3 regions of the Ensifer sp. Root954 genome follow, and region 3 is predicted to be linked to each of the others. Evidence: predicted binding sites of a transcription regulator. Region 3 holds the regulator's gene; each other region holds the start of a gene.
The links. The regulator LexA, encoded in region 3, represses DNA repair genes until DNA is damaged. The targets are predictions, from matches to a motif close to TGTTCNNNNTGTGTTCNG.
Positions count from the first base shown of each region.

Region 1: a site for LexA is predicted at 5,531-5,548, ahead of ASE71_RS17630 (DNA polymerase IV). Genes of this name have one in related genera too.
Region 2: a site for LexA is predicted at 4,604-4,621, ahead of ASE71_RS19955 (ribonuclease T2). Genes of this name have one in related genera too.

Region 1 covers NZ_LMJM01000023.1:741,480-751,656, forward strand. Annotated here, with positions in the region: gene dnaE (DNA polymerase III subunit alpha) at 1-2,756, shown strand, start outside; gene ASE71_RS17625 (L,D-transpeptidase family protein) at 2,866-4,095, opposite strand; gene ASE71_RS17630 (DNA polymerase IV) at 4,235-5,527, opposite strand; gene ASE71_RS17635 (hypothetical protein) at 5,695-6,336, opposite strand; gene ASE71_RS17640 (DUF3572 domain-containing protein) at 6,339-6,608, opposite strand; gene ASE71_RS17645 (response regulator) at 6,765-7,136, shown strand; gene ASE71_RS17650 (PleD family two-component system response regulator) at 7,154-8,521, shown strand; gene rpmG (50S ribosomal protein L33) at 9,101-9,268, opposite strand; gene ASE71_RS17660 (MFS transporter) at 9,362-10,177, opposite strand, start outside.
Region 2 covers NZ_LMJM01000025.1:141,301-151,477, reverse strand. Annotated here, with positions in the region: gene metF (methylenetetrahydrofolate reductase [NAD(P)H]) at 1-323, opposite strand, end outside; gene ASE71_RS19965 (ArsR/SmtB family transcription factor) at 326-1,345, opposite strand; gene ettA (energy-dependent translational throttle protein EttA) at 1,950-3,599, opposite strand; gene ASE71_RS19955 (ribonuclease T2) at 3,808-4,590, opposite strand; gene ASE71_RS19950 (alpha/beta fold hydrolase) at 4,777-5,712, shown strand; gene ASE71_RS19945 (DMT family transporter) at 5,724-6,677, shown strand; gene ASE71_RS19940 (thiamine pyrophosphate-binding protein) at 6,725-8,371, shown strand; gene ASE71_RS19935 (cupin domain-containing protein) at 8,649-8,999, opposite strand; gene ASE71_RS19930 (TIGR01244 family sulfur transferase) at 9,063-9,401, opposite strand; gene ASE71_RS19925 (DUF4432 family protein) at 9,494-10,177, opposite strand, start outside.
Region 3 covers NZ_LMJM01000014.1:56,098-66,274, forward strand. Annotated here, with positions in the region: gene ASE71_RS07555 (hypothetical protein) at 1-155, opposite strand, end outside; gene ASE71_RS07560 (hypothetical protein) at 479-775, shown strand; gene lexA (transcriptional repressor LexA) at 1,012-1,734, shown strand; gene ASE71_RS07570 (hypothetical protein) at 1,823-2,164, opposite strand; tRNA gene ASE71_RS07575 (tRNA-Cys) at 2,362-2,435, opposite strand; gene ASE71_RS07580 (thermonuclease family protein) at 2,588-3,322, opposite strand; gene ASE71_RS07585 (hypothetical protein) at 3,544-3,837, opposite strand; tRNA gene ASE71_RS07590 (tRNA-Asn) at 3,997-4,071, shown strand; gene ASE71_RS07595 (cryptochrome/photolyase family protein) at 4,170-5,633, shown strand; gene ASE71_RS07600 (SAM-dependent methyltransferase) at 5,719-6,972, shown strand; gene ASE71_RS07605 (SMR family transporter) at 7,051-7,422, shown strand; gene ASE71_RS07610 (SMR family transporter) at 7,409-7,735, shown strand; gene ASE71_RS07615 (SDR family NAD(P)-dependent oxidoreductase) at 7,723-8,565, opposite strand; gene ASE71_RS07620 (cysteine synthase A) at 8,870-9,910, shown strand; gene ASE71_RS07625 (alanyl-tRNA editing protein) at 9,918-10,177, shown strand, end outside.

The DNA of each region.
Region 1 (10,177 bases), on a different contig from region 3:
TGGTGTCGGACGACAGCCGGTTCCGCCTGACACCGGACCACTATCTGAAGAGCCGCAAAGAAATGGCGGCGCTGTTTGCGGATCTGCCCGAGGCACTGGAAAACACGATCGAGATCGCCCGGCGCTGCTCCTTCATGCTGAAGACCCGTGGGCCGATCCTGCCGCGCTTTACCGGCGCGACGGCGGATCCGGAGGAGGCCGAGCGCGCCGAGTCGGACGAACTGCGTCGCCAGGCGGAGGAGGGCCTCGAAGACCGTCTCGCGAGACTGGGTATGGCGCCCGGCTACACCCAAGAGGAATACCGCGAGCGCCTGGCCTTCGAATTGAGCGTCATCGAGCGCATGAAGTTCCCCGGCTACTTCCTGATCGTTGCCGACTTCATCAAATGGGCCAAGCAGCACGACATCCCCGTCGGGCCGGGTCGCGGCTCGGGCGCCGGCTCGCTCGTCGCCTATGCGCTGACGATCACCGACGTCGATCCGATGCGCTTCTCGCTGCTGTTCGAACGCTTCCTCAATCCCGAGCGCGTCTCGATGCCCGACTTCGACATCGACTTCTGCCAGGACCGGCGCGAAGAGGTGATCCGCTACGTGCAGCGCAAGTACGGTCGCGAACAGGTGGCGCAGATCATCACCTTCGGTTCGCTGCAGGCCCGTGCCGCCTTGCGAGACGTCGGTCGCGTGCTCGAAATGCCCTATGGTCAGGTCGACAAGATCTGCAAGCTGGTGCCCAACAACCCCGCCAACCCGACGCCGCTTTCCAAGGCGATCGAGGAGGAGCCGCGCCTGCAGGAAGAGGCCGAGAAGGAGCCGGTGGTCGCCCGCCTTCTCGATATCGCCCAGAAGATCGAAGGCCTTTACCGCCACGCCTCGACCCACGCCGCCGGTATCGTGATCGGCGACCGGCCGTTGTCGCAGCTGGTGCCGATGTATCGCGATCCGCGCTCCGACATGCCGGTCACCCAGTTCAACATGAAGTGGGTCGAGCAGGCCGGTCTCGTCAAGTTCGACTTCCTCGGCCTGAAGACGCTGACGGTGTTGAAGGTCGCGGTCGATTTCGTCAAGCAGCGCGGCATCGAGGTCGATCTCGCGAGCATCCCGCTCGATGATCTGAAGACCTACGAGATGCTGTCGCGCGGCGAAACGGTCGGCGTGTTCCAGGTGGAAAGTGCCGGCATGCGCAAGGCGCTGATCGGCATGCGGCCCGACTGCATCGAGGACATCATCGCACTCGTGGCGCTCTATCGCCCAGGCCCGATGGAGAACATCCCGGTCTATAACGCCCGTAAGCATGGCGAGGAAGAGGTCGAGTCGATCCATCCGAAGATCGACCACCTGCTCAAGGAAACGCAGGGCGTTATCGTTTACCAGGAGCAGGTGATGCAGATCGCCCAGGTGCTCTCTGGCTATTCGCTCGGCGAGGCCGACCTTCTGCGCCGCGCCATGGGTAAGAAGATCAAGGAGGAGATGGACAAGCAGCGCGCCCGTTTCGTCGACGGCGCCGTCAAGAACGAGGTGTCGAAGCCGCAGGCCGACCTCATTTTCGACCTGCTCGCCAAGTTCGCCAACTACGGCTTCAACAAGTCGCACGCGGCGGCCTATGCGATCGTGTCCTATCAGACCGCCTACATGAAGGCGCACTATCCGGTGGAGTTCCTGGCGGCGTCGATGACGCTCGACATGTCCAACACCGAAAAGGTCAACGACTTCCGCCAGGATGCCAAGCGTCTGGGCATCGAGGTGATCGCCCCGTCGGTACAGACCTCGTTCCGGCACTTCCAGACGGGCGAAAGCCGCATCTATTACTCGCTTGCAGCGATCAAGGGCGTCGGCGAATCAGCCGTCGAGCACATCGTCGAGGTTCGAGGCGACAAGGCCTTCGCAAGCCTCGAAGACTTCTGCCTCCGGATCGACCCCAAGCTGCTCAACCGTCGCGTTTTTGAAAGCCTGATTGCCGCCGGCGCCTTCGATTGCTTCGGCTACGACCGGGCGGAGCTGGTCGGCGGGCTCGATCGTATTCTCGGGTTTGCCCAGCGGGCTCAGGAAAACAAGACGAGCGGGCAGAGCGACATGTTCGGCGCAGGGGCGGCCACCGGGCCGGAGCGCATTGCGCTTCCGACCTACACGCCGTGGCTTGCCTCGGAAAAGCTGCACCGCGAGTTCCAGGTTCTGGGCTTCTATCTGTCTGCCCATCCGCTCGACACCTACAATGCGCTGCTCGCCAAGATGCGCGTGCAGACCTTCGGCGATTTCGCCGGCGCTGTGAAGAAGGGGGCGACGGCCGGAAGGCTCGCCGGAACCGTAACCTCGAAGCAGGAGCGCAAGACGCGCACCGGCAACAAGATGGGAATCATCGCCTTCTCGGATTCCTCCGGCCAGTTCGAGGCGGTACTGTTCTCCGAGATGCTGCACCAGTATCGAGACCTGCTAGAGCCCGGCAAATCACTGGTCATGACCGTGGCTGCGGAAGAACGGCCGGAAGGCATCGGCCTGCGCATCCAGACGCTGCGTTCGCTCGAAGAAGAATCGCTGCAACTGCAGAAGGCGCTGCGCGTCTATGTGCGCGATTCCGGACCGCTGAAGTCGATCGCCTCGCACCTCAACACGAAGGGCGACGGGCTCGTCTCCTTCGTCGTCATCAAGGACAATGGCCAGCGCGAGATCGAGGTTGAACTGAACGAGAAGTTCCGGATTTCGCCGGAGATCGCTGCAGCATTGCGCTCGGCGCCGGGCGTCATCGACGTCGAACTGGTGTAATCCGAGGCGGGGCTCCGCTGAATTGCAGTGGAGCGGCGATTGAGCCGGATTGGAACCTATCGACCGGCGGCGGGACGCTCGCCGGGTGCTTGTCTGCCGGTCTCGCGGATCATTCGCCGGGACGTGTCCGGGTGATGGTGATGAAGTCGGTGCCCTGACCGGTCTCCAGACCGCTTTCCACATCGGCAATCGAGAGCGACGAGCCCTCGGCGAGCAACGCTTCCACGCGCTTGCGCACATTGTCGGAGATCGTCATGCGCGCCAGCGTGCGCTGGATACCGTTATAGGCGAAGGGATCGGCCTCCGTGGAGATGCCGAGCCGCTTCTTCGTCGAGGCGGGCAGGTGGTTCTCGAGCGAGACGCCGAACCATTTGCCTTCGGCACCTTCTTCTTCATTGTGCCGGAACTGGAGGAAATGCGTTCCGAGCGCCTCTTCCGGCTTGTCGATCGTAAGCCCGGCTTCAAAGAGCGGCTTGAACCCTTGCCGCACGAGGATCTTGCCGTTTTGCGGCGGCGTACGTCCGGCCTTGCGCAGGAGCCTGTCGGTCAGGTCCGGTGTCAGCTTGCCGTCGCCGTCGATGCCTTCGCTTGCCTGGAAGGCACGCAGGGCCGCAATCGTCGCCGGCCCGGCATGGCCGTCGATCGCGCCCGGCGCGTAGCCGAGGAAATCCAGGGACGTTTGAACCTCGCGCATGGTGTCGCGGGTATCGCTGCGGGTGATCAGGATACGGATCGGCTCCTCGGTGGATCGCGCCGAATTGGCGCCGCCGGGCGGCTCCCGCATCGCCACTTCCACCGGCACATCGCCGGCCTGGCTGATCGCCGGTCTGAGCGGCACGTCGGAAAGCGGCGGCTGGAGATCGATCGGGGCCGGGCGGAAGAGTAGGGCGCTCTTGACCTCCAAGGGCGTTATCTGCCGGTCGGAGATCAGCACGTGCACGCCGCGCTCGGTCAACTTGTAGAGCGAGGCAGCAAATTCACTCGGTAACCGCACGCAGCCATGGGACGCCGGATAGTCCGGCACATGGTTGGAGCCATGCAGAGCAATGCCCGACCAGGTGAGCCGCTGCATGAACGGCATCGGAGCGTTCGAATAGATGTTCGACTTGTGATGACGCCGCTTTTCCAGGATAGAAAAGATGCCCGATGGCGTCGTGTGGCCCGCCTTGCCGGTCGAGACCGGTGATGTCGCAATGACAGCGTCGCCGTCATAGACGACGAGCGATTGCTGATCTTTCGAGACGATGATCTGCAGCGGCCCGCGACTGCCTGCAAAGCCGGTAGCCGGCGACAAAAGCAGTGCGACGACGCTGGCGGTGAGAGCGAAACGCGATACCATACACTCAACCCAACACGTGACTTGGCGAACAAGCCTAGCCTTCAATCTTTAAGGAATTCATCCTGCTGTGTGGGCTGTCGATCAAGGTTGCGTGATCGCTTTGCGAAGCGTGCCTGCTCGGGCAAGCACGCTTGCGGTCTCACGGATCGCGTTTTCTGGTGCCGAAAGTGTAGCCGGTTTCGACGCTCGCCTTGCCGAATTTGTCGCGCAGCTTGTTGATCGCGTCCTCGGCCGCAGCGCGCCTGGTGGCCGCGGGATCGACGAGATCGGGCGGATCGGCGAGATCCGGGGCGGAGAGATCGCTGACGCCGATGCCGATCAGCCGATACTTCGTTCCGTCCGCCTCTTTTTCGAGAAGCTGCAGGCCGATACGGAAGATGCGGTCGGCAAGGCGGGTAGGGCTATCCAGGCGCCGGTTGCGGGTGCGGATCTTGAAGTCGGCGGTTTTGAGCTTGAGAACGACCGTCTGGCCGGCGAGTTCCGACTTTCGCAGCCGGTGGGCGACTTGCTCGCTGAGGCGCCGCAGATGCGTGACCAGATCGTCATAGCGCGCGATATCGTCGTTGAACGTCGTCTCTGCGGAAACGCTCTTGGCTTCCCCGTCGATTTCGACCGCTCTCTCGTCGAGCCCGCGCGATAGGCGAAAGAGCCGCTGCCCCATGGTGCCATAGCGCCGCATCAGGTCGCCTTCCTCCATGGTCTGCAATTGCCCGATCGTGCGCACGCCGTCACGCTCCAACGTGGCGGCAAAGGCCTTGCCGACGCCCCAGATCAGGGTCACCGGCTTCTCGCGCAGAAACTCCAGCGCCTCGGCTTGGCCGATGACGGAAAAGCCGCGCGGCTTTTGAAGGTCGGACGCCACCTTGGCGAGAAACTTGCAATAGGAGAGGCCGACCGAGACGGTGATGCCGACTTCCTGCTCGATCCGGCGGGCGAGCCGCGCAAGCGTGCGTGCCGGTGGATCGTGATGCAGTCGCTCCGTGCCGCTGAGTTCGAGGAAGGCTTCGTCGATCGACAGCGGCTGCACCAGCGGGGTCAGTTCCTGCATCAGCGTGCGCACCTCGCGGCCGACGCGGGCGTATTTCTCCATATTGGGCTTGATGACAATGGCCTGGGGGCAGGCTTCCAGCGCCTTGAACATCGGCATGGCCGAGCGCACGCCGTGAATGCGGGCGACGTAGCAGGCGGTGGAGACCACGCCGCGCTTGCCGCCGCCGATAATCACCGGCTTGTCGGCAAGCTCCGGGTTGTCGCGCTTCTCGATCGAGGCATAGAAGGCGTCGCAGTCGATGTGCGCCAGCGTCAGGTCATAGAGCTCCGCATGCCGCAGAATGCGCGGGCTGCCGCAGGCAAGGCAGCGCCGCACCGACGCCGCCTGTTCCTTGAGGCAGTCGCGGCAGAAGCCTGGAGAGTGAGCAGCGCTGTCGGGCATATCGGGAACAAATATTGAACATTGCGACCTTAAGCTCTACTCTAGCGAGTCTCAAGGAGGCGCGATTGGAAATCACAATGCAATTGTCGCCGTTGAAAAGGATCACCGGGCGCGTCTTGCGCAGCGCCGGCGCGGCTGAATTTGCGCCGACGGGCAGCCGATCCGGGCTAGCCGCGGAAGTGCGCGCGAATGGCTGCGGCTGCCTCCGGCCAGTCTGCGACGGCGCGGATGTCGGCGTCGAGCTTCGGCGCGAGCGCCTTGAACTCCGAGTCGGCCATGAGGTTTATCGGCAGGCAGGTCGGCGCGTGATCCTTCACCGATCGCAGGTTGCGAAGCATGTCGTCGATGAAGACGAGGGGGACGGTACGGCTGCCGTGAAGTTTTTGGACGATCGGCCCCTTCGGCTCTTCGGACGCAAGCAGCGGATAGGGCAGGCCGAGCCGGTCAAGAAGAGCGCGACGAACCGCGGCGTGCTGGGGCGGCATCGCAGTCAGAAAGACGATATCGGCTTCCTCCGACAATGCGGCCAGGGTCTCGACGACCTTGGCGGCGGGCGTTTGCCAACGATCCTGCGAGCCGTAGAAGGTGTCGAGCAGGATCTTGACCTCTGGCTCCGTCACCGGCTGCTCGTCCGCGTGGGTGATGATGTTGCCGGTCAGGCGAAACGATCGGGGCAGGAGGACATGGCCACAGCTCCCAAGGAACGCTTTGAACGGATTGATGAATTCAAGCACGACATCGTCGATGTCGCTGACGATCAGCGGGCGGTTTCCAGGCGTGATGCTGTGAACTGTCGGCGCGTTTGCCACCCTCAATCCTCGAAGCCTGCGTGGCCGGAAAGTACCGTATGGGCGCGCACGACGTCTTCAGGCGCCGTACCGGTCGCCGTGCAGAATGCCATCAGGGTCGGTTCATGGTCCATCAGAAAGGCGACGAGCCCGCCCATGAAGCCGGGTTCGGCAATCGCGTTGCGCAACGCCGTCGGGTCCGTGCCGGTCAGCGCCAGAAAGCGGGACAGAAGCTCAGGCTCGCCGGCAAGCCAGGAGAGAATGTCGATGGCGATTTCGTCGGCGCTCTTCAATGGTTTGTCCCCGTATGGTTTTTACGTGCGGAGTTACCTATTTTTCAACCAAATAGGCCTATCTCTGACGTTGAGGAAATGGGTCGAGTCGTCGGCTCCGCACGTTAATTGTCCTGAGGAGACTTGCAAGGTGACGATGGACAGCAAGGGATCGACATGCCCAAACAGGTGATGATTGTTGAGGACAACGAGCTGAACATGAAGCTCTTCCGCGACCTGATTGAGGCCTCCGGCTATGCGACGATCCAGACTCGCAACGGCATGGAGGCGCTCGAGCTCGCGCGCAAGCATCGGCCCGATCTCATTCTCATGGACATTCAGCTCCCGGAGGTTTCCGGTCTGGAAGTGACGAAGTGGTTGAAGGAAGACGATGAGCTACACGTCATCCCGGTCATCGCCGTGACCGCCTTTGCCATGAAGGGCGACGAGGAGCGGATCCGCCAGGGCGGGTGCGAAGCCTATGTCTCCAAGCCGATCTCCGTACCGAAGTTCATTGAGACGATCAAAACCTACCTGGGCGATGCCTGAGCGGCGGGAAAATTGATATGACTGCGCGTATTCTTGTTGTCGATGACGTTCCGGCCAATGTGAAGCTGCTCGAAGCCCGGTTGCTTGCCGAGTACTTCGACGTGCTGACGGCCAGTGACGGTTATGCCGCCCTGGCGCTCTGCGAAAAGACGCCCATCGACCTGGTGCTGCTCGATATCATGATGCCCGGTCTCGATGGTTTCGAAGTCTGCGAGCGGCTGAAGGCGAACCCGAAGACGGCACATATCCCGGTTGTCATGGTCACCGCGCTCGACCAGCCTTCGGACCGCGTGCGTGGCCTGAAGGCCGGCGCCGACGATTTCCTGACGAAGCCCGTCAACGATCTGCAGCTGATGTCGCGGGTGAAGAGCCTGGTGCGGCTGAAGAACGTCAGCGATGAGCTGCGCCTGCGGGCCCAGACGGCGCAGACGATCGGGCTTGAAGATGTTGGCCGGGCGGACCGGCCTGACGAGCCCGGCAACGTCCTGCTCGTCGATGGCCGCGGCTCGTCGCAGGAGCGGCTACAGCGCGCCCTCAAGCCGATTGCCGAGGTCTCGGTCATCTCCGATCCGCAGGCGGCATTGTTCGAGGCGGCGGAGAACAATTTCGACCTCGTCATCGTCAATGCGAATTTCGACGACTACGATCCGTTGCGGCTCTGCTCGCAGTTGCGTTCGCTGGAGCGCACCCGTTTCATCCCTATCCTGCTGATCGCCGAGCAGGGCAGCGACGAGTTGGTCGTCCGCGCGCTCGATCTGGGCGTGACGGACTATCTGATGCGGCCGGTCGATCCCAATGAACTGATTGCCCGGTCGATGACCCAGATCCGGCGCAAGCACTGCAATGACAGGCTGCGGTCGAGCGTGCAGCAAACCATCGAGCTTGCCGTCACCGACGGCCTCACCGGGCTGCATAACCGGCGCTATTTCGACACGCACCTGAAACTGCTGATGGATCGGGCTGCTGCGCGCGGTCGGCCGCTGTCCATCTGCATGACCGATATCGACCGCTTCAAGCAGGTTAACGACACCTACGGCCATGACGTTGGCGACGAAGTCTTGCGGGAATTCGCCAATCGCATCCGCACGACGGTGCGGGGTGCCGACCTTGCCTGCCGGTTCGGCGGTGAAGAGTTCATCGTGGTGATGCCGGATACGTCAGCCGAAATGGCGGCCGGTGTCGCCGAGCGTCTGCGCACGATCATCGAAAGCCTGCCATTTGCGATCCCGCAGGCGGACGGCCCCCTGAAGGTCACCGCGTCCATGGGGATTGCCACGCTCAGGCCCGGCAGCGACACGGCCGAAGCGCTGCTGAAGCGCGCCGATACGGCGCTCTATCAGGCCAAGCACGAAGGCCGAAATCGGGTGGTGGCAGCCGCCGCCTGAGCCGCGCCTGCTGCGTTTCTGGCCTCAAAGCACCCCAGGGAATTTCTTTGCCCGCCTCTTGCGGCCTGCATTCAAAGTTGTATTCTCGCGTCACCTGTTGCTACCGGGGAGTTTGGGTGGCAGCAGAGATCATGCAGTGTGCCTGTCCAGGTCTGATACAGAATTAACCATGCGCCGAGCGGCACCGCTCCGCGCATTAAGAATTCGTTGATTTTTTTTTATTTTCAGGTGATGCTCATGAAAGAGGGGGCATCCAGCCTTCTGCGATATTCGTTACCCCATGATGCTCAGGTCCGCCGCATCTCCTGGGTCGTGGGGTCGGTCGGTTGGCTTTTGGCGTCCGCGGAATCCTCGTGCCGCAGTCAGAGGCCAGCCGACCCCCTTTCCGACACGCCGTCCCGCCTTCGGGGCGGCGTTTTGATTCTGGGGGAAGAGCAGGGGCGGGCGAGCCGTTTCCTCCCCCTGGCGTGGAACCCGTTTCACTCAGCGCCTACGCTAGATGCTCAAGGCATTGGCCTAAAAAGGAAAGGGCGCCTGACCTTGCGGTCGGCGCCCTTCAATTCCCGAAAACCGGCGATCTTACTTGATCTTGGTTTCCTTGAATTCGACGTGCTTCTTGACGACCGGGTCGTACTTGGTCTTCGTCATCTTTTCCGTCATCGTACGGCTGTTCTTGGTCGTGACGTAGAAGAAACCCGTGTCGGCTGTCGAAAGCAGCTTGATCTTGATGGTGGTGGCTTTTGCCATGGTCGTCCTGCCTTTGTAACAATGAAAGCCGTGGACAACCGGTTGCGGGCCACGGGCAAGGTTGGCGCGAAACTACAAATCGCGGCCGAAAAGTCAAGACCGTTTTGGTTTCAAAACGATCCTGACCACCGAAAGCGCGACATAGAGACCGAAAAAGCCGGCGATCGCCCAGGCAAAACCGTTGTTGCCGGTGGCGTCCATTGCCGCGCCGATCGCCTGCGGTCCTGCGACGGTACCGACGGCGTAGGAAAACACGAAGGCCGCGTTGGCGGCGGCGAGATCCGCGCCCTGAAGCCGTGAGCCCAGGTGGCTGAGGCCGACCGTGTAGAGGCCGGAGACACAGCCGCCCCAGAACAACAGCACGATTGCCATCAGGAACCAGCTCTCGACCAACAGCGGCAGGAACAGCGCGCCGATAAGACCGATCAGCGTCATCGCCGAGAGCAGTGTGCGCCGGTCTTTGACCCTGTCGGAGAGCATGCCGACCGGGATCTGGAAGATGAAATTGCCGACCCCCATGACCGTTAGCAGAAGCGCTGCCTGCGATTCGCTGAAACCGGACCGCGTCCCGAAGATGAGGAACAGCGAGAGACCGCCTGATTCGACCGCGCCGAATATGAAGACGGCAGCCGTTGCCGTGGGCACGAGGAAGACGTAGCGCAGGAAATGCCGCTCGGGCTTCTCGTCGATGACGGGGCTTTCGTCGCGCGCGAGGAAAATCGGCACGGATGCCAAGAGGATGACGCCGCCGCCGACGAGGAAGGGCAGGAGGCCTTCGCTGCCGAGGATCGAAAACAGCAGCGGGCCGGTCAGGAACCCAAGCGACAGGAATGTGCCGTAGATCCCCAGCACGAAACCGCGCTTGCTCGGCGGGGCCGTCGCGTTGATCCAGAACTCGGAAAGAATGAA
Region 2 (10,177 bases), on a different contig from region 3:
GCCACGAAGTGGCGGACGCCGAAGCTGAGATATTCGTCGATCACCGCATCGACCTCCGCCTTCGGCGCGCCGACGCAGGTCAGGTGCGCGGCGGTATTGGCAAAGCCGCTTTCCGCGATCAAGCGCCTGACCGTCGTCAGCGAACGCGCCTTGGTCGAGCCGCCGGCGCCGTAGGTGACGGTGATGAAGGCCGGACCGAAGACCGAAAGGTCGTCTGCCGTCTGGAAGAGCTGCGCTTCCATCTCGTCGGTCTTGGGCGGGAAATATTCGAAGGAGAGCCGGAGATTGCCGCGTTCGGCCGGGTAAAGCGTCTGTGCCGTCATTATTATACTCCCCCCGCCTGGACACGCGGCCGCGGCGTTTCATTCTCGTTCATGGCCCGCCGATCACGCGCGAGCCAGATCGTCACCGTCAATTTTCCATCATTCGCCCCCTCAGGCGAAAGATCCGTGGTCTTCTCGAGCACAAGGCCAGCCTTCGCCAGCCAATCGGCCATCGCCTGGTGCGAGAAGCCGAGGCGCGCATGGGCGTGCTCGTCGCGCAGATGCTCAAGCCCGTGCGGCGCGAAGTCGATGATGACCAGCCGTCCACCCGGCATCAGCATGCGCGCGGCTTCCGCGATCGCGGCTTCCGGCTCTTCGAGGAAATGCAGCACCTGGTGAATGGTGACGAGGTCGAAGGCCTGGCCGTCGAGCGGCAGGTTGAAGATGTCCCCATGGCGGATCGACGCCTTGGTGATGCCGGCGCGATCGAGATTGGAGCGCGCCACCGCAAGCATGTCGCGGCTGGCGTCGACGCCGATACCGCGCCGATAGAGGCCCTCGAACAGCTGCAGGATGCGGCCTGTGCCGGTGCCGAGATCGAGCAAGCTTTCGACCGGCTCGTCGCCCACCATTTCGCGCAGCTTCGCCTCGACGTCACGCTCGCTGACATGCAGGCGGCGAAGCTCGTCCCAGCCGGCGGCGTTGCGGCTGAAATAGGCCTGCGCCTTCTCCGAGCGCGCCTTCTTCAAGGTGGTGAGCCGGGCTGCATCACGCGCCAACACCGCGTCGTCGGCGGAGGCGGAAGCCAGCATCGCCCGCACGAGCCCGACCCGGGCACCGTCCTGACGGAGGCGGAAATAGGCCCAGGCGCCCTCCTGGTAGCGGTCGATCAGCTCGACCTCCGCCAGCAGCTTCAGATGCCTGGAAATGCGTGGCTGCGATTGACCGAGAATTTCGGTAAGATCGGTGACGGTCAGATCGCCGGCGGCGAGAAGCGCGACGAGACGCATGCGGGTCGGCTCGCCCGCCGCCTTCAGCACGTCCACCAACGCATCCAGACCCAGTTCTCTCTGCAGAGCCATAGCGATCCCCATCAACACATAAAGATATGTTTATGTGATTTGCGGTGGTGACGCAAGCGGATTTGCGCGGAGAGGCCAAACAATGCCGCCGGCGGAACAGAGGCTTGTGTATGGACGCCATGCGCCACAAACGATGTCTCGGGCGGCACGTCAGTAGACCTGCGAAGGTCCCGCTAGTAGGCCGACTTCACGACCGGAATGAGGGCAGCCCCACCCAACCGTGACAAACCCGGCGCCCTTCCCGGTGTTGGGACGCCACACTATCCGCGTCTGTGCCGCCCCAGGTACGCGTCATCCGACAGCCCATCTCGCCGCAGCGATAGACAAACCTGCAAACGCCCGTTCGCGCCCGCCATCGGGACGGCAACCGCAGAGCTGATCGTTACGCCGACCCTTGGAGCGTCCCGCACGTTCATCCCCCGCGCGGGCCAAGCGACGAACAGACCCTGGCGCGCAACCGAGCGACAGCTGGTCTTCGCCTCAGGTCAGGAGACAAAGGAAAACGGGCGAAGCCTGCGCCTCGCCCGTTCCTAGAACAAATGTTGCAGCGCCCGCTTCAACGGACGCAGCAAGGTCCAGCGCCGCGATATGGCGGCGGCTGAAATCAGCGCGTCAGGCGCTTGTAGGTGACGCGCTTCGGGTTGACCGAGTCCGGGCCGAGGCGGCGGATCTTGTCCTTCTCGTAGTCTTCGAAGTTGCCTTCGAACCACTCGACCTGGCTGTCGCCTTCAAAAGCGAGGATGTGCGTTGCCAGGCGGTCGAGGAACATGCGGTCGTGGCTGATGATAACGGCGCAACCGGCGAAGTTTTCGAGCGCGATTTCGAGCGCTGCCAGCGTCTCGGTGTCGAGGTCGTTGGTCGGTTCGTCGAGCAGCAGCACGTTGCCGCCGTTCTTCAGCATCTTGGCGAGGTGAACGCGGTTGCGCTGACCGCCCGAGAGGTTGCCGACCTTCTGCTGCTGGTCGCCGCCCTTGAAGTTGAAGGTCGAGCAATAGGCGCGCGAGTTCATCTCGTGCTTGCCGAGCTTGATGACTTCAGCACCGCCGGAGATTTCTTCCCAGACGGTCTTGTTGCCGTCGAGCGCGTCGCGGCTCTGGTCGACATAGCCGAGGTGCACGGTATCACCGATGCGGATCGAGCCGCTGTCGGGCTGTTCCTGGCCGGTGATCATGCGGAAGAGCGTCGTCTTACCGGCGCCGTTCGGGCCGATGATGCCGACGATGCCGCCCGGCGGCAGCTTCAGCGACAGGCCGTCGATCAGCAGGCGATCGCCATAGCCCTTGGTGACGCCTTCCATCTCGATGACCACCTGGCCGAGACGTTCGCCGACCGGGATGATGATCTGCGCGTCGCCGGGACGCTGGTTTTCCGCCGCGTTGACCAGTTCGTCATAGGAGCGGATACGCGCCTTGGACTTGGCCTGACGAGCCTTGGGGCTGGATGCGATCCATTCCTGTTCGCGAGCGATCGCCTTCTGGCGGGACGCCTCTTCGCGACCTTCCTGCTGCATGCGCTTGGCCTTCGCAACCAGGTAGGCCGAGTAGTTGCCCTCGTAGGGAATGCTGCGGCCGCGGTCGAGCTCGAGGATCCAGCCGGTGACGTTGTCGAGGAAGTAACGGTCGTGGGTGATCATCAGCACGGCGCCCGGATACTCGCGCAGGTGCTTTTCGAGCCAGGCGATCGTCTCGGCGTCGAGGTGGTTGGTCGGTTCGTCGAGGAGCAGCAGGTCCGGCTGCGAGAGCAGCAGCTTGCAGAGCGCGACACGACGCTTTTCACCGCCCGACAGGTTGGTGACTTCCGCGTCGCCCGGCGGGCAGCGCAGCGCTTCCATGGCCATTTCGACCTGACTTTCCAGATCCCAGAGGTTCTGGCTGTCGATGATATCCTGGAGCTTGGCGCCCTCTTCCGCCGTCTCGTCGGAATAGTTCATCATCAGTTCGTTGTAGCGGTCGACGATCGCCTTCTTCTTGGCGACGCCTTCCATGGCGTTTTCAAGCACCGTCTTCGTCGGATCGAGCTGCGGCTCCTGCGGCAGGTATCCGACGGTCGCACCTTCGGCCACCCAGGCCTCGCCGGTGAATTCCTTGTCGAGGCCGGCCATGATGCGCAGAACCGTCGACTTACCGGCGCCGTTCGGGCCGAGGATACCGATCTTGGCATCCGGGTAGAACGACAGATGAACGTTCTCAAGAACCTTCTTCGCGCCGTAGGACTTATTAAGTCCGGCCATATGATAGATGAACTGACGTGCCATGAGGGAATGCTCCGCAGGGATAAGGAAATTTGCCCGCTATGTAGGCGAATTATAGGAAGGGGGCAATGATCAAAGGCATCCGCCCCCGCCCTATCCCAAAACGAACATCGCCATCGGAACGCCCGGCAGGCTTTCCCGGAAGGCGCCTAAGCCCGCGCAGTCAAGGCCGCACCATAAGGCGCTGACATGGCCGACCGGGCGAAACACCCTACCCGCGACCGGCAGTATCGGCGATACCCTTGGCGCACTTGAACTCGGTCGTGCCTGCGGCCTGGATCAGCGGCCCGAGGCTCGCAGCCTTCATAACATCGCCCGTGAGCCCGATCGTCAGCCCGGTGATGATGCTGCGGCCTTGCACGGTCTGGCAGCGCATGCGCACCCGGTCGCCGGCTCCAGCGCCAAAACTCTGGTCGAAGGCCTGCTTGATCGCCGCCTCATCGAGTTCCGCACCGACACGCTGGCGGAAAAGTGCCCCGACCGCCGAGCGGTTGAGCTCTTCCAGCATGCGCAGCTGCACCGAGAAATAGTCGTCGACCGAGCCGCTCTGGCAGGTGCCGCTTCGCAGCCACTGGTGCCGGTCGAGACCGGATTGCACGCCGGGCATGGCGATAAGCAGCCGCGCCGCGGTGTCGTCGGCCATGGCAAGCTTCGGCAGCTCCAGCCAGCTGCCCTTGCGGTCGGTTGCCCGCGCTTCTGCCGCGACCCCGCAATAGCTCTTGCGCAGCGGCCACAGGCCATGCAGCGAGAGGTTGGTGGCATCGAAGCGTTCCGCCGTCTGGCTCTCGCATTCCTTGCGTTGCGGCCGCGTCTCGCAGAAACCGGGCTGCCAACTGACCGCCAGCACATAGTCGGTGCGGCTGGTTGAACTTGCCGGCGGAGCACCCTTGGATGCGTCTTCACCGGCTGCAAAGGCGCCGGACGCAAGCAACAGCGTCAGCGCTGCCAGGATGCCCGCCACAGAACCTGATATCGCTTTACAAAAACGGACCATGATATCCTCCCGCAAAAACAAAACGGGAACAAATATCGCCCAAAACGGGAAAATTGCAACCCCTAATGTAATGCACCGTCAAATCGCTTGTGACCTCATGCGCAACGATCAACAAGCGGCGATTGCCTTTGCCACGCAAATCGATTTGAAATCTCAAAGGTCTGTCGATTGCTTCCGGGAGTAGAGATGTTCGGGCAGGTGAAGACGCATCAGAGCCCGACCGGTGCCAGCTTGAGCTGGCGGCATTTTCCGGCAACCACAGAAGCCCGCGGCATCCTTCTCGTCAGCCATGGCCTTGCCGAGCATTCCGGCCGATATGCCCGCTTTGCCGAGGCGATGGCCGGTCACGGCTTCCATGTCTATGCCCACGATCATCGCGGCCACGGCGCGACGCGGGCGCCTGACGCCCAGCTTGGGATGTTCGCAAGCCGCGACGGCCTCGACAAGATATTCGCGGACATCCGGGCAGTGCGGGAGATTGCGACCACCGCCCATCCGGGCTTGCCGGTCATCCTCTTCGGCCATTCCATGGGTGGACTGATCGCGCTCAATGCCGCCGAAACCGATCCCGGCCTCTACGATGCGCTTGCCGTCTGGAACTCCAACTTCCGGCCGGGCCTTGCCGGCCGTGGCGGACAGGTGATCCTGAAGATCGAAAAGGCGCTCAAAGGGTCTGACGTGCCGAGCCCGCTTCTGACCAAGCTCACCTTCGGCATGTGGGGCGGCGCCATCAAGGATCGCAAGACCGATCTCGACTGGCTGTCGCGCGACGATGCCGAGGTCGCCAAATATGCCGCCGACCCGCTCTGCGGCTTCGATGCGACGGTCTCGCTCTGGCTCGATCTTTTCCGCCTGTCCTTCGATGGCGCCCGGCCCGACCGGCTGGCGCGGCTCCGGAAAAACCTGCCCATTCATCTCGTCGGCGGCAGCGCTGACCCGTCGACCGAGATGGGCAACGCCGTCCGCTGGCTTGGCACGAAGATGAAAGCCGCCGGTCTCAGCGACGTTAGCGTCACCGTCTATGACGGCATGCGCCACGAAACACTGAACGAACTCGGCCGGGACGAGGCGACGGCCGACTTTGCCGCCTGGTGCCTGCGCGCCGTCGCAGGGCGGCGCTGACCGGAAATATCATGGCCGACATGTCGCTTCCCAAGATCGCCGCCGACCACAACCGCATCTCCTTCGGGCTGACGCTGATGGTGATCTCGGTGCTTCTGTCGCCGCTGATCGACATCTTCGCCAAGCTCGCGATCGCCACCGTTCCCTCGGCCGAAATCACCGCCGTGCGCTTTCTGCTGCAGGTCGTCTTCATCCTGCCGATCGTGCTTGTCCGCGGCAGCCTGTTTGATCTCACCTGGAAGAAGACCGGGCTGCACGCATTGCGGGGCGGTCTGCTGGTCGTGACCATGCTCTCCTTCATTACCACGCTGAAGGTCATGGAAGTCGCCGACGCGATCGCGATCTTCTTCGTCGAGCCGATCATCCTCACGATCCTCGGCAGCATCTTCCTGAAGGAGACGATCGGCTGGCGGCGCTACACCGCCTGCGGTGTCGGCTTCTTCGGCGCGCTGCTCGTCATCCAGCCGAGCATGCAGGAGGTCGGCTGGATCGCCCTTCTGCCTGTTGTGGCCGCCTTCGGTCTTGCCGTGTTTCTGCTCGTCACCCGCATGGTCGCGCAAAATGAGGACCCCTGGTCGATGCAGTTTCACGCCGGCGTCTGGGGCGCGCTCTTCTGTCTCGTGCTGCTTTATTTCGGCGAAGGCACCGGTTCCGGCATCTTCGATCCGGTCTGGCCAGAAGGGTACACCTGGTATTACCTGCTCGGCGTCGGCGTCACCGCCACCATTTCAGGCGTGCTCGGCGTCTATGCCTATCGCGCCGCCCCGGCCTCGGTGCTGGCGCCGCTGCAGTATCTCGAAATCGTTTCGGCCACGATCTTCGGCTGGCTCGTCTTCGGCGACCTGCCCGACGCGCTGAAGTGGCTCGGCATCGCCATCATCATCGGCTCCGGCCTCTACATCATCTGGCGCGAGCGCCGCGTGCACAAGGACACGAGCGTCGCTCCGGTGTCGCCAGCCATCTGACAACAAAGCCATCTGAAAACAAAAGAAAGACCATCGGGAGGAATATCATGAAAACTGGAGGTCAGCTCATCGTTGACGCGCTCGTCGCCAACGGGGTGAAGCGCATCGCCTGCGTGCCGGGGGAAAGCTATCTCGCCGTGCTCGACGCGCTCTACGACACCGACATCGACGTGCTCGTCTGCCGCCAGGAAGGCGGGGCCGCGATGATGGCGGATGCCTGGGGGCGGCTGACCGGCGAGCCCGGCATCTGCATGGTGACCCGCGGCCCTGGCGCGACCAACGCTTCCGCCGGCCTCCATGTCGCCAAGCAGGATTCGATCCCGATGATCCTCTTCATCGGCCAGGTTCAGAGCGAAGCGCGCGAGCGCGAGGCCTTCCAGGAGATCGAATACCGCCGCGCCTTCACCGAGGTCGCCAAATGGGTGGGCGAGATCGACGATCCCGCCCGCATTCCGGAATTCGTCACCCGCGCCTTCGCGGTCGCCACGTCCGGCCGCCCCGGCCCTGTCGTGCTGACGCTCCCCGAGGACATGCTGACCCGCAGCGCCGAGGCACCCGCCGCCAAACCCTACCAGCCGGTCGAGGGTCATCCAGGTCCGGCGCAGATGAAGCGGCTCGGCGAAATGCTGAGCAACGCCAAGCGCCCGATCGCCGTCCTCGGCGGCACTCGCTGGACAGCGGAAAGCGTTGCTGAATTCCAGCGCTTCGCTGAACGCTGGAAGCTGCCGGTCGGGTGCTCCTTCCGTCGCCAGATGCTGTTTGATCACCTGCACCCGATGTACGCCGGCGACGTCGGCATCGGCATCAACCCCGCTCTGGCAAAAGAGGTCAAGGAAGCGGATCTCATCCTGCTTATCGGCGGCCGCTTCTCGGAAATGCCCTCGTCCGGCTATACGTTGATGGATAGCCCCTACCCGCGCCAGACGCTGGTCCATGTGCATCCTGACAGTTCCGAGCTCGGCCGCGTCTACCGTCCGGAGTTGGCGATTGCCGCCAGCCCGCGCGACTTCGTCGCCGCGCTCGAAAGCCTTGCACCGCCGAGCGAACCGAGCTGGTCCGCACGCACCGAGACCATGCACGCCGCCTATCTCAAGTGGTCGACCCCGCCGGAAACCGGCCCGGGCGCGGTGCAGATGGGCCCGATCATGAACTGGATCGAGGCGAACGTGCCGGAGGATACGATCTTCACCAACGGCGCCGGCAACTACGCCACCTGGGTGCATCGCTTCCACCGCTTCCGCCGCTACGCCACCCAGGCAGCCCCGGCTTCGGGCTCAATGGGTTACGGCCTGCCGGCGGCGGTCGCCGCCAAGCAGCTGCATCCGGATCGCGAAGTCATCTGCTTTGCCGGCGATGGCTGCTTCCTGATGCACGGCCAGGAATTCGCAACCGCCGTGCGCTACCGCCTGCCGATCATCACCGTCGTCGTCAACAACGGTATCTACGGCACGATCCGCATGCACCAGGAGCGCGACTATCCCGGTCGCGTCAGCGCCACCGATCTCACCAACCCGGATTTTGCAGCCCTTGCCCGCGCCTATGGCGGCCACGGCGAGACGGTCGAGAAGACGGAAGAGTTTGCCGACGCCTTCCTCAGGGCGCGCGCCAGCGGCAAGCCGTCGATCATCGAGATCAAGCTCGATCCCGAAGCGATCACCCCGACGCGCACACTGAGCGAGATCAGGGCAGGCTGAGCAGGCTTTGTTCAAGAAAGGGTTCAATCACGGCGCAGACGCGCCGTGGCTGGATTCCTGTGACAAGCACAGGAATGAGGGCGCTGGAGCATTTGCGACGGGGGCCTTCTTCCCACGCGCCCGCGCTTCTGTGCCTGCCAGCGTGCGGGCGAAGCGACGCTTCCCAGGGCGTCGTGCGCCAATTGAACGCCGATCGGCCACCGAATCCAGCAGCGCCGCCTCGGCGGCGCGGGGAACGATCACGCCCGCTAACTGCCTGCGAGATACGTCCAGCCGCTTACTCCAGCCATTCCGTCGAAAACGCACCGGCCTCATGCAGATCGGTCGTCTCCAGGCGCCCCGGCCCGAGGTTCTCGAACTTGTGCGGCACATTGGCCGGCGCCACGACGATCTGACCGGCCTCGGCATCGATGATGCGGTCGCCGACGGTGAAGCGGGCGCGGCCGACGCGGACGATGAAGGTTTCCGGATAGGGATGGCGGTGCAATTTCGGCCCGTACCCGATCTCGTCGGTGGAAACGAAGATCACCGAAAGGCCTGCGCCATAGGCGCCGCCCTCGAATTCGCCCTTCCAGGCGTCGGGCTCATCCGCCCATTGCTCCCGCGAAATGAGATGCGCTTCGGCCATGCCGGTCCTCCACTGTCAGATGGAACGATGCGGCCGAGCGCGAGAGTTTGGATTTTGCGTGGCTCAGCCGCGGATATGCTGGGTCTGCTGGTAGACGGCCGTCGAGCGCGCGCCGGAACGGCAATAGCCGAGCATCGGCCGCTGGAACTCGTCGAGCGCGTCGACCATGCTCTTCACGGCATCGGCGGTCACGCCCATCGGGCCGACGGGAATGTGCTTGGCTTCGATGCCGAGTTCTTCGGCACGGGCGGCGATGGAATCAAAGGTCGGCTGGTCCGGCGCCTCGAAGTCCGGGCGGTGGCAGACGATGGACTTGAAGCCGAGCGCCTTGATCTGGTCGAGGTCCTCGACCGCGATCTGGCCGGTAACCGAGTATTCGTCGTTGATCTGGCGGATGTCCATGGTCGTCTTCCTTGAGGCAAATTTCCCGGCCTCTGATGTAGGCGCAGCCTTATCTCCCGTCAATTCAAAAGCCGCATCGTCAAGGCGCAGGATCAGACGACCGAAAAGGCGATGGCGTAGCTGCGCGCCTCGCCCGGCTGAAGCGGTGTCAGTTCCCCGGCCGCAGCCAACTCCGGCCGTTTGGCGATCCGGTGCGATACCGGCTCGATGCTGATCACGTTGGCCTCGCCGCGCTGGCAGCGCCACATCTGCAGGAAGGGCAAAGTATCGGCCCGGAACCGCACTTTCAGATTTCGGCCGCCGAGCCCCGCGAGATCCGCAAGCGTGACCTCCGACCAGCCATCGGAACCGATGGCCGCCGGCAGGCAGAAATGTGCGCTCTCGCCGGTGCCGAAGCACCAGGCGCTCTCCCCGCCTGCAAGCGAAGCGCTGACGATGCGGGTCTCGTCCCCGAGCAACCGGCCGCCAATGTTGAGGTGATACATCATGACAGGCGGAAAGGCGGTGCCGCCGGAATTGACGACGCGATCTTCGAGCACCACTTCGTGCCGCGCGGCATCGATCCGCCAGCGCCGCTCGACCCGCGCCCGCCCGCCATCGGCGAGCGCCACCTCGATCGTCGCCGTGCACTCGGCCCCGTCGCTCGCCATCTCCGCGTGGCTGACGGCTGTTCCGGCCAGTGACCCGTGCAGCGGATAGCATGCGCCTTCCGCGCCACCTTCGATCGCCTCGGGATGGCGGATATGGTCTGGACCGCAGGTAAAGAGAAAACCGGC
Region 3 (10,177 bases):
TAGCTCGTCGCCGCGTAACACGAGCCTCCCAGGGAAGGATCGGATCCCACCGTCCAGGCGTTGATCCGTTTCCAGATATTCGAACGCCCTTCTTCGGCAGACGCCGCTCCAGCCGTGAGCAACAGGCCGAGCACCACCAACGACAATCTATGCATGCAACCACCCCACTTTCCACGCAAAGTTATCTTTTTTTAGAGGCCTGTCGAGACGGTGAAGGCCCTTCCCCGCAGGGATTTTTGCGCGCCCCAGGCCCGATGCGAAAGCTGGCAGCTCCGATGCATTCTCCGCGCCGGTCCATGAAGAACGGCCGAGACGAGGTCGAGATGGAGCGGCTGGCGCAAATCAGCCACAGCCTGCGGGCAAAGAGCTGTTGAACATGGCAGAGTGATCGCCATGCTTGCTGGACTTCGGAACGAAAGCGCGGTTCACATCGTTTACCAACCCTTAGTCCCACCCCTTCATCAAGTGGACGATCACCGTGCTTGCCGCCCTGCTTCTCGCTTCGATAGTCGCATCGCCCAATATGCCTGACGTCAAGCTCAGTGCCGCGACGGTGGATGAACTCCAGACCGATTTCGAACGGGCCGTACCGTGCCATCAGATCGATGGACGCAATGTTTGGAAGGGCGCGCTCGCGTTCTACATCCAGTCCTTCGTTTATGACGGCGATACGCCCGTTGCGACCGATGCGGCCGACGCAGTGCTTCCGGAAGACAACAGCGCCGAGACGGTGAAGGAGTTCGAAGACGCCTGCTCGGCCTCGCAAGCGACTTAAGTCTCTCCGCGAAGAGAGCCGCGATTCGTTCGAATCACGCGCGCGACCGGCCTGCCCGGCGCTGTTTTGGGACGCAACCGTCGCCGAAAACCGCCCCGCTCCCGCAAAAGTGACCAATCGACCCCCACAGAAGCAGCCAATTGCCTGAATTCACGGAATTTTAGGCACTTGCGGAACACATATGGAACAGATAGTGTCTGTTCTTGATTTGTTTCACGCCTCTGGAGCGACGTGCCATGCTGACCCGCAAGCAACAGGAATTGCTTCTGTTCATCCACGAACGCATGAAGGAGTCGGGCGTACCGCCGTCTTTCGATGAAATGAAGGATGCGCTCGACCTGGCGTCGAAGTCCGGCATTCACCGTTTGATCACGGCGCTCGAAGAACGCGGGTTCATTCGCCGGTTGCCGAACCGGGCGCGCGCGCTCGAAGTCATCAAGCTTCCGGAAGCCTACGCCGCCGGCCAGCAACAGCCGCGCAGAGGCTTCTCGCCGAGCGTGATCGAGGGCAGCCTCGGAAAGCCGCCGGCCGCCGCTCCTGCCACGCCGAAGCCGGCGCCGGTCGCCGAAAGCACGTCTGTTTCCGTCCCGGTGATGGGCCGCATCGCTGCCGGCGTGCCGATCTCGGCGATCCAGAACAACACCCATGACATTACCGTTCCGCTCGACATGATCGGCAGCGGCGAGCATTACGCCCTCGAAGTAAAGGGCGATTCGATGATCGAGGCCGGCATCTTCGATGGCGACACGGTGATCATCCGCAACGGCAACTCGGCCAATCCCGGCGACATCATCGTGGCGCTCGTGGACGACGAGGAAGCGACGCTGAAGCGCTTCCGTCGCAAGGGCGCGTCGATTGCGCTCGAAGCGGCCAACCCCGCCTACGAGACGCGCATTTTCGGACCGGATCGCGTGAAAATCCAGGGCAAGCTCGTCGGGCTGATCCGCCGCTACCATTGAATTCCAGGCAGAACGCCGAATCAAAAGAGCCTCGCCACTGAAAGTGGCGAGGCTCTTTCCATTTAAGGCGACCTGAAATCCAGATCGCTTATTCGTGGATCGTGTATTCGCCGAGTTCGCAGAGATCCTGCGTGTCCTCGGTCGTATCGAGGGCCGAGCCTTCCTCGAATTCGAATCGCATGTCGTATTTGCAGACGTCCCGCCCGTCGGCAATGGTGATCTCCATGCTCTCGCCGGGGTTCAGGACCTGCCGACCGAAAACATCGTCTTCCCATTCATTGACGCCGACCGGCGACGTATAGAAATTCGTCAGTACCGCGCCGGTGTTGTTCTTCAGCTGGAAAACCAGGTCGTCCGCGCGCGCCTCCATAGCGGTCGCCGCAAAACACGCCAACGCCGTCAGGATCAGTCTCTTTTTCATTGATGCCATTGCCTCCGTTCTTAATGTTGACGGACGCTACCGATGCGGTTGATCTCAGCGGAGTCATCGTTCCCCCTCTACCGAATTCACCGAAGCGATAAGATCCGACGGAGGCATAGGAGACGTGGCTTGCGCGGACGTGTCGCGAATTTTACCGCGCTGCCCTAAGGCAGAACGCCAAACCAAATTTAACGAGGTGAGATTATTGGAGGCCTCGCCCGGAATTGAACCGGGGTACAAGGATTTGCAGTCCTCTGCGTCACCACTCCGCCACGAGGCCTCACAGCTCGGATAACCAAGCGTTGGCGCGGATTTAGAATGATTGCAGAAAAACCGCAAGAGGCATTTTCTGAAAAACGCGCCGTCGAATTGCAGGACGGATACTTTCCACAGAACGATCGACGATGTCCGCCGATCGTCTCCCAGCTGATCTCAGCACCAGGGCGTCGGGCGCCCTTCCCACGGCCGCACGAGCCCCTCGGAAACGAGTACACGTCCAAGAGATTGGTCACCGCGGGTGACCAGGCGCAGTTTCTCGCCGGCCTTGGCATCTGATCGCCCTCCCGCCGAGATCAGCCTGAAGTCGCCTGCATTCAGCAATTCGCGCAGGCGCTGCTTGGCGTAGAAGCCGCGCGAACGCTCCTTGTCGCAGCTTGCCTGGCGGATTCGCGGTGCATCGACATCGGCGACGCGGATCGTCTCGCCATGGAAGACGAAGGTCGCGCCATCGATCACGCAGTTGTCGTTGCGAATGCCGCAAAAATAGAACTGATCGGTACGGATGGATGCCGTCTTCACCTCTTCATTGGGCCGCACGAGAGGGGTTGGCGGCGTGACGCCGACATTCACCGACGGCACCGGGGCGGCCAGGACAACCTTCGTCGCCGGGTTGGGCTTCGGATTTGGTTTGTGCCTATCCGCCTGCTGCGCAACGCGCTCCTGCGCTTCAGGAACCGCGCGCTGAGGCTTCGGCTTCGTTTCCGATCGCGATGCAAGGGCCATGACATCCGAAACCACCGGCCAGTGCCGCAACTCGGCGCGATGGTCGTAGGCCATGACGCCGCCAAGGGTGAGCGCTGCGGCCAGATACCACGGCGCCATGCCGCCCTGTTTGCTGGTGCTTCGGCCCGAACTGCGGCGTCGACGTTTCGTAGTGGCTTTGGCCATCGGTCCCCATCCTGATTCGAGACCGCATTATGCGTTTGATGGGTTGCCGAAAAGTTTTCGAGGGCACCCCAACAGAGGGGAAGACCGCGAGGAACCGGTCATTCGCCTGCGCGGCCACGGCCCTTGTTGAGAGATTCGGAATTGGTACGGGACGGCCGCGAGGAACCGAAAACTGCCGACCGCCCTGCCTCGACAACAAGATCGTTAAATCGGCGTCCGGCTCAGGAGCCGTTCGAGGAGTTGGCCTTCCCGCGCCAGCGCGCCCACCAGACGGCCAGACGACGACGGCGGCGGCGAACCGAGGGAATGTCGTGGGAAAGCACGATCAGGCCCAACGGTATCATCCAGAAGCCCAGCACGGGCAGGAAACCGAGAAAACCGCAGAACACCAGCAGCGAACCCAGCAGGATGCGCAGCAGCGGAGAGTCGGGCAGCGCGATACGCCATTTGCCCAGCACGATCTGTCGTGTTTGCGGATCAATGCCGAAATGCGTCTGCTTCCTGTTTTTATTCATCATTCCCTATCCGGCGTGTTTTCCCACAATTGGGGACTTCTCCACAGCCTCGCAACGGAACTTGTCATTTTTTTTGAAAAAAGCGCTTGGCAAATCAGAAAAGCATGCGTATTAGCAGCCTCACTTCTGAAGCGCACAGCACAACAGCGGCGCGGATGATCCCTGGTAGCTCAGCGGTAGAGCATTCGACTGTTAATCGACAGGTCGCCGGTTCGAATCCGGCCCGGGGAGCCACTTTCTAAAAGAGCCATTTGCAGCGATGCGAATGGCTCTTTTTCATTTTGCACCTATGTTCTCCAGGTGATCAATCCCCAACCTCCCGATGGTTCTTCATGACAAAGGCCGCGGCGCCGCCCATCATCGTCTGGTTCCGCAAGGATCTCCGCCTGGCCGACAATCGCGCCCTCTCGGCTGCCGCCGGCGAGGCAGCCGTCATTCCCCTCTATATTCGCGAACCCGCCGACAGCGGCAACGGTCCGCTCGGGGCGGCGCAGGCGTGGTGGCTGCACCATTCGCTCGAGGCCTTGGGCGCAAGTCTCGCGCGGCACGCTTCTCGCCTCGTTCTTCGATCAGCCGCGCCGCTTGACGTGATTGTCGAGATTGCGCACGCAAGCGGTGCGGAGCGCATCTACTGGAACCGGCGCTACGACCCGAACGGCATCGCCACGGATACCGCGCTCAAGAAGGCGCTGGCCGAGCGGGGAATCATCGCGGAGAGCTTTGCAGGACAATTGCTGCATGAGCCCATGCGGCTGCTGACGACGACGGGCGGCCCCTACCGCGTGTTCACGCCGTTCTGGCGCGCGCTCGAACTGAAAAACGAGCTGGCACCGCCGATCGACCGGCCGCGCCATATCGCAGCCCCGGGAGCATGGCCGCGATCGGAACGCCTTGACGACTGGTCGCTGCTGCCGACGAAACCGGACTGGGCGGCGACATTCAGCGAGGTCTGGACGCCGGGCGAAGACGGTGCGGCCACCCGTCTCGAAGAATTCGTCGATGAGAAGCTCGACGCCTACAAACGCTGCCGCGACATTCCCGACGCGGATGGCACATCCCTGCTCTCGCCTCATCTCGCCTTTGGCGAAATTTCGCCGGCGCAGGCCTGGCATGCGGCAGCTGGGCCCCAGGCCGATAGCGGCGAAGGGGCGGCCACCTTCCGCAAGGAACTCGCCTGGCGCGAATTCTCCTATCATCTGCTGTTTCATTATCCTGAGCTTGGCCGCCGCAACCTCGACCGTCGATTCGACCGCTTCCATTGGCTGAACGACGAGGACGATTTTACTCGATGGACCAGCGGGCTCACCGGATATCCGATCGTCGATGCCGGCATGCGCCAGCTATGGCGCCACGGCTACATGCACAATCGCGTTCGCATGATTGTCGCCTCCTTTCTCATCAAGGACCTGCTCGTCGACTGGCGCAAGGGAGAAGCCTGGTTCCGTGACACGCTGGTCGACGCGGATCCGGCCAACAATGCCGCAAGCTGGCAATGGGTCGCCGGATCGGGCGCGGACGCCGCACCGTTCTTCCGCATCTTCAACCCGCTCCTGCAAGGGGAGAAATTCGATCCCGACGGTCTCTATGTGAAACGCTTCGTGCCGGAGCTGGAGCGCCTCCACCCGCGCTATGTCCATCGCCCCTTTGCAGCGCCCGCCACGACCCTTGCCGAAGCCGGCATCGAACTCGGCACGACCTACCCGAAACCGATCGTCGACCATGCCCTTGCCCGCGATCGGGCACTGGCAGCCTTCCGGCAGATCACAAGCGCACCGGGAGTTTCTGAAGAGACGTAGAGCCTCCGGTAGAATTCCTCAGTTGGCGTCCCGCCCGATTGCGGCTAGGCTCACGTTACGGATGCAACAGCTGAGGGGGTGGTGTATGCGTAACCTGGAAGCCGATTTTGCTGCATTTGCCGGTGCGGTGGAGCTATCTTCCGAAAATCTGGCGACGGCCGTGCGGGAATTTCCGCTCAAGGCGCGCATGGTGCTTGGCGCCCTGGTGCACCTTCAGGTGGGAACGTTGATGCTCGCCACGCCAGACGGCCGCAGGCTGGTGATCAAAGGCGCCAGGGCCGGCCCCAGCGCCATCCTCAACCTCAACAACTGGAACCTGCCGCAGCGTGCTATCTCGGGCGGCACCATCGGGGCTGCGGAAAGCTACATCGACGGCGACTGGGACAGTCCCGATGTCGGCGCCTTTCTCGAACTGTTCCTCGTCAATGCCGAAATCGGCAGGAATTTTCCGAACCGTGCGCGCGGGCTCCTGCGCCTTTTCGACAAGTTCCTGCACTGGCGCAATGCCAACACCCACTCCGGCGCGCGCCGCAACATCTCGGCCCATTACGACCTCGGCAACGCCTTCTACAGCGAATGGCTGGATCCGAGCATGACCTATTCGTCTGCGCTTTATGCAACGGGCGCCAATGATCTTCGCTCAGCGCAGAAAGCCAAATACCGCGCGCTCGCGGAAGCGACGAACCTGCGCACCGGCGATCATGTGCTTGAGATCGGCTGCGGCTGGGGCGGCTTTGCCGAATTTGCGGCAGCGGAAATCGGCTGCAAGGTCACGGGGCTGACGATCAGCCGCGAGCAACTGGCCTTCGCACGCGAACGCATGCAGCGTGCGGGCCTTGCCGACCGGGTCGAATTGAAGTTCCAGGACTATCGTGAAGAAAAGGGTACCTATGACCGCATCGTCTCGATCGAGATGTTCGAGGCCGTCGGCGAAAAATTCTGGGCAACCTATTTCTCGCAGCTGAAGCGGTGCCTGAAACCCGGGGGCAAGGCCGGACTGCAGATCATCACGATCAAGCCCGAATCCTACGAGGAGTATCGTTCCAATCCGGATTTCATCCAGAAATACGTCTTCCCGGGCGGCATGCTGCCAACGCGCGAGCATCTGGTCGAGCTTGGCCGCAATGTCGGCCTGCGGATGATCAACGACTTCGGCTTTGGCGTCGACTATGCCCGCACACTCGGCGAATGGCGGGAGCGGTTCTGGGCGGTCTGGAACAGGATCGAGCCGCTCGGCTTCGACCTGCGCTTCAAGCGGCTGTGGGAGTTCTACTTCTACTACTGCGAGGCCGGGTTCCGTGCCCGCAACATCGACGTCCGGCAGATCGTCTTCGAGTGAAGCGCACGGCGCGTCTTTACCGCGTCACCCGTAGCGCTTAAGAGGCGGTCGATCCAAGTTTCTGTTCAAAGGTACAGCATGCGTCTTGCATGGTTTTTCCTCGCGCTCGCCATCGCGACCGAAGTGGTGGGCCTGACGGTGATGAAGGCCGCTTCCGAAAGCGGCTCCTATCTCGGCCACATCGTCATGTATGTCTCGATCGCACTCTCCTACGTCTTCCTGGCAAAGGCGGTGAAGACGATATCGGTCGGCGTCGCCTATGCGATCTGGGAAGGTTCGGGCGTCGCCATCATCACCCTGGTTTCGGTTTTCGTCTTCGGCCATGTGCTGACCGGACGCGAAATGCTCGGGCTTTCGATGGCGATCGTCGGCATCCTGCTCGTCAATGCCGGCGAGTATCATGACGAGGACGAGGCAGCGCGTGAAGGAGCCGCCGATGAGCGCGCCTAGCATCTACTTCGTTCTCGCGGTCGTGGCCGGCATCCTCGATATTGCGGCCAACCTCGCCTCGACGAAATCGGAAGGGTTCGCCCGCCGCGGCTGGGGCATCCTTTCGATTCTGCTGGTGCTCGCCGCCTTTGCCTTCCTGGCGGAAGCCATCAAGGGCATGGAGCTCGCCATCGCCTATGCCGTACTTGGCGCAACCGGGATCTTCGGGACAGCCATCTGCGGCCGCTTGCTGTTCGGTCAGAAGCTGAAGCCGATCGGCTGGGTCGGACTGGCGCTCATCTTCGGCGCGGTGCTGGTGCTTCACACCGCCTGACGCGGGCGCCCGCCGGGTCCGGCACGCTTCTGTCCTTCCATGGCCTCCGCCTTACCGCGGGTCAGCCAGTTCAGCAGGCGGAAATAGAGGCTGTAGGGCAGCAGGTCCATGAGCTTCACCGCGTAGGCAAACCGGCGTGGGAAGGCAATTTCGAACCTTCGCGACTTCAGGCCGGCAACGATGCGCCTTGCCGCCTCTTCACTGTTCACCGGCGCCGGTCGCAGAAAGCGAATGCGCGCGGTCCCGGGCGTATCGACGAAGCCGGGGCTGATGATCTGCAGCCGGACGCCGAGCCGGTCGAGATCGAACTTCAGGCTTTCCGCCATATTGATCAGCGCGGCCTTGGTGGCGCCATAGGCGGCACTGGTCGGCAGTCCGCCGTAGCCGGCCACCGACGAGACGATGGCGATGTGTCCGTACCCCTGCGTCTTCATGTGGTCCACCGCCGGCAAGAGACAGTTGACGACGCCGTTGAGGTTGACGGCAAAGCTCTTCTCGAAGGCCTCGCGGTGAAGCTCGTCTCCGCGCACCGGCAGCGCGACCCCGGCGTTCAGCACCACGAGCGAAAGGTGCCCGTGATCATATTCGATCGCCGCCATCACCCGCTCCATGTCGGCAGGGTCAGTGACATCGCCGTCGAGCACGGTGATCCGCCCTTCGCTTGCTGCTTCATGCTGCAGGTCCACGAGCCTGTCGTGGTTTCTCGCCGTCACGACGACGGAATAGCCTTCCCGCACCAGCGCGAGCGCCAGTGCCCGCCCGGTTCCCGAGCTTGCGCCCGTCACCCAAGCCAGTTTCTGTTCCGATTTCGTAGATTGAATACTCATCACTCACTCCTCGGCACGCGCCGGGAAACACGGACGCATCTCCTTCTGTGGGCGAAAAATGACTTGCCCGGCCCTTCTTCGCGGCAGCGCTCCTTGCCGCCGGCTCTCGCAGTCCCTGGAGACGATTTTTGTTCGGGACAGAGCGACGGCGAAACGCTATTTCTTGCCTGAAGTGCAGGCTGAGCCGAAAACACGCCAACATTTCGGCGGTCCCGGAACGTTGTCGATATTCGCTGGCCGCCGTTCGCTTTTACCTGGTACGTGCCGCCTTACCGCGGTGCCTGTCCTCAAACACGAGGTTCTGAAAATGGCCATTCTCCCGTCCGTGCTCGAAGCAATCGGAAACACGCCTCTGATCCGGCTGAAATCCGTATCCGACGCGACAGGCTGCACGATCCTCGGCAAGGCCGAGTTTCTGAACCCCGGACAATCGGTGAAGGACCGCGCGGCGCTCTGGATCATTCGCCATGCGGAGCGCACCGGCCAGTTGCGGCCGGGCGGTGTCATCGTCGAAGGTACGGCCGGCAATACCGGCATCGGCCTGGCGCTGGTCGGCCAGGCGCTCGGCTACCGCACCGTCATCGTCATTCCGGAAACCCAGAGCCAGGAAAAGAAGGACGCCCTGCGGCTGCTCGGCGCCGAGCTGGTCGAAGTGCCGGCCGTTCCCTACAAGAACCCCAACAACTACGTGAAGATCTCCGGCCGCCTCGCCGAGCAACTGGCCAAGACCGAGCCAAACGGGGCGATCTGGGCCAACCAGTTCGACAACGTCGCCAACCGTGACGCCCATGTGGAGTCCACGGCGCCCGAGATCTGGCGCGACACGGACGGCAAGGTCGACGGCTTCATCTGCGCCGTCGGCTCCGGCGGCACGCTGGCCGGCGTCGCCCAGGGCCTCAGAGCCAAGAACCCCGCGGTCAAGATCGGCCTGGCGGACCCGCAAGGTGCGGCCCTCTACAATTTCTACGCCAATGGCGAACTGAAATCCGAAGGAAGCTCGATCACCGAGGGCATCGGCCAGGGCCGAATCACCGCCAATCTGGAAGGCTTCACACCCGACTTCTCGTACCAGATTCCCGATTCGGAAGCCGTGCCTTACGTCTTCGACCTGATCGAACGGGAAGGCATTTGCGTGGGTGGCTCGACGGGCATCAACATCGCCGGGGCCGTGCGGCTCGCCAAGGACCTCGGGCCGGGACATACGATCGTGACGATCCTGTGCGACTATGGTAACCGCTATCAGTCGAAGCTCTTCAACCCGGACTTCCTCGCCTCCAAGGGGCTGCCGGTGCCGACGTGGTTGAAGACGGCTTCCAACATTGCAGTGCCATACGAATCAGTTGGATAGGAATGCGATGACCAGGACCGTGACTGCCCTCTTCCGTGACGACTTCTACCTCTCGACATGTGAGGCCAGCGTCACCGGAATCCTCGAAGGTGGCGGGATCGAGCTTGATCAGACCTGCTTCTATGCCACCTCCGGCGGCCAGCCTGGCGACACGGGTTTTCTGGAGCGCGCCGATGGCAGCCGCATCGACATCGCGGTCGCCCGCCATGGGGAGACCAAGGATATCATCATCCATGTGCCGGCCGAGGGCCAGCCGGCGCCCGAGAT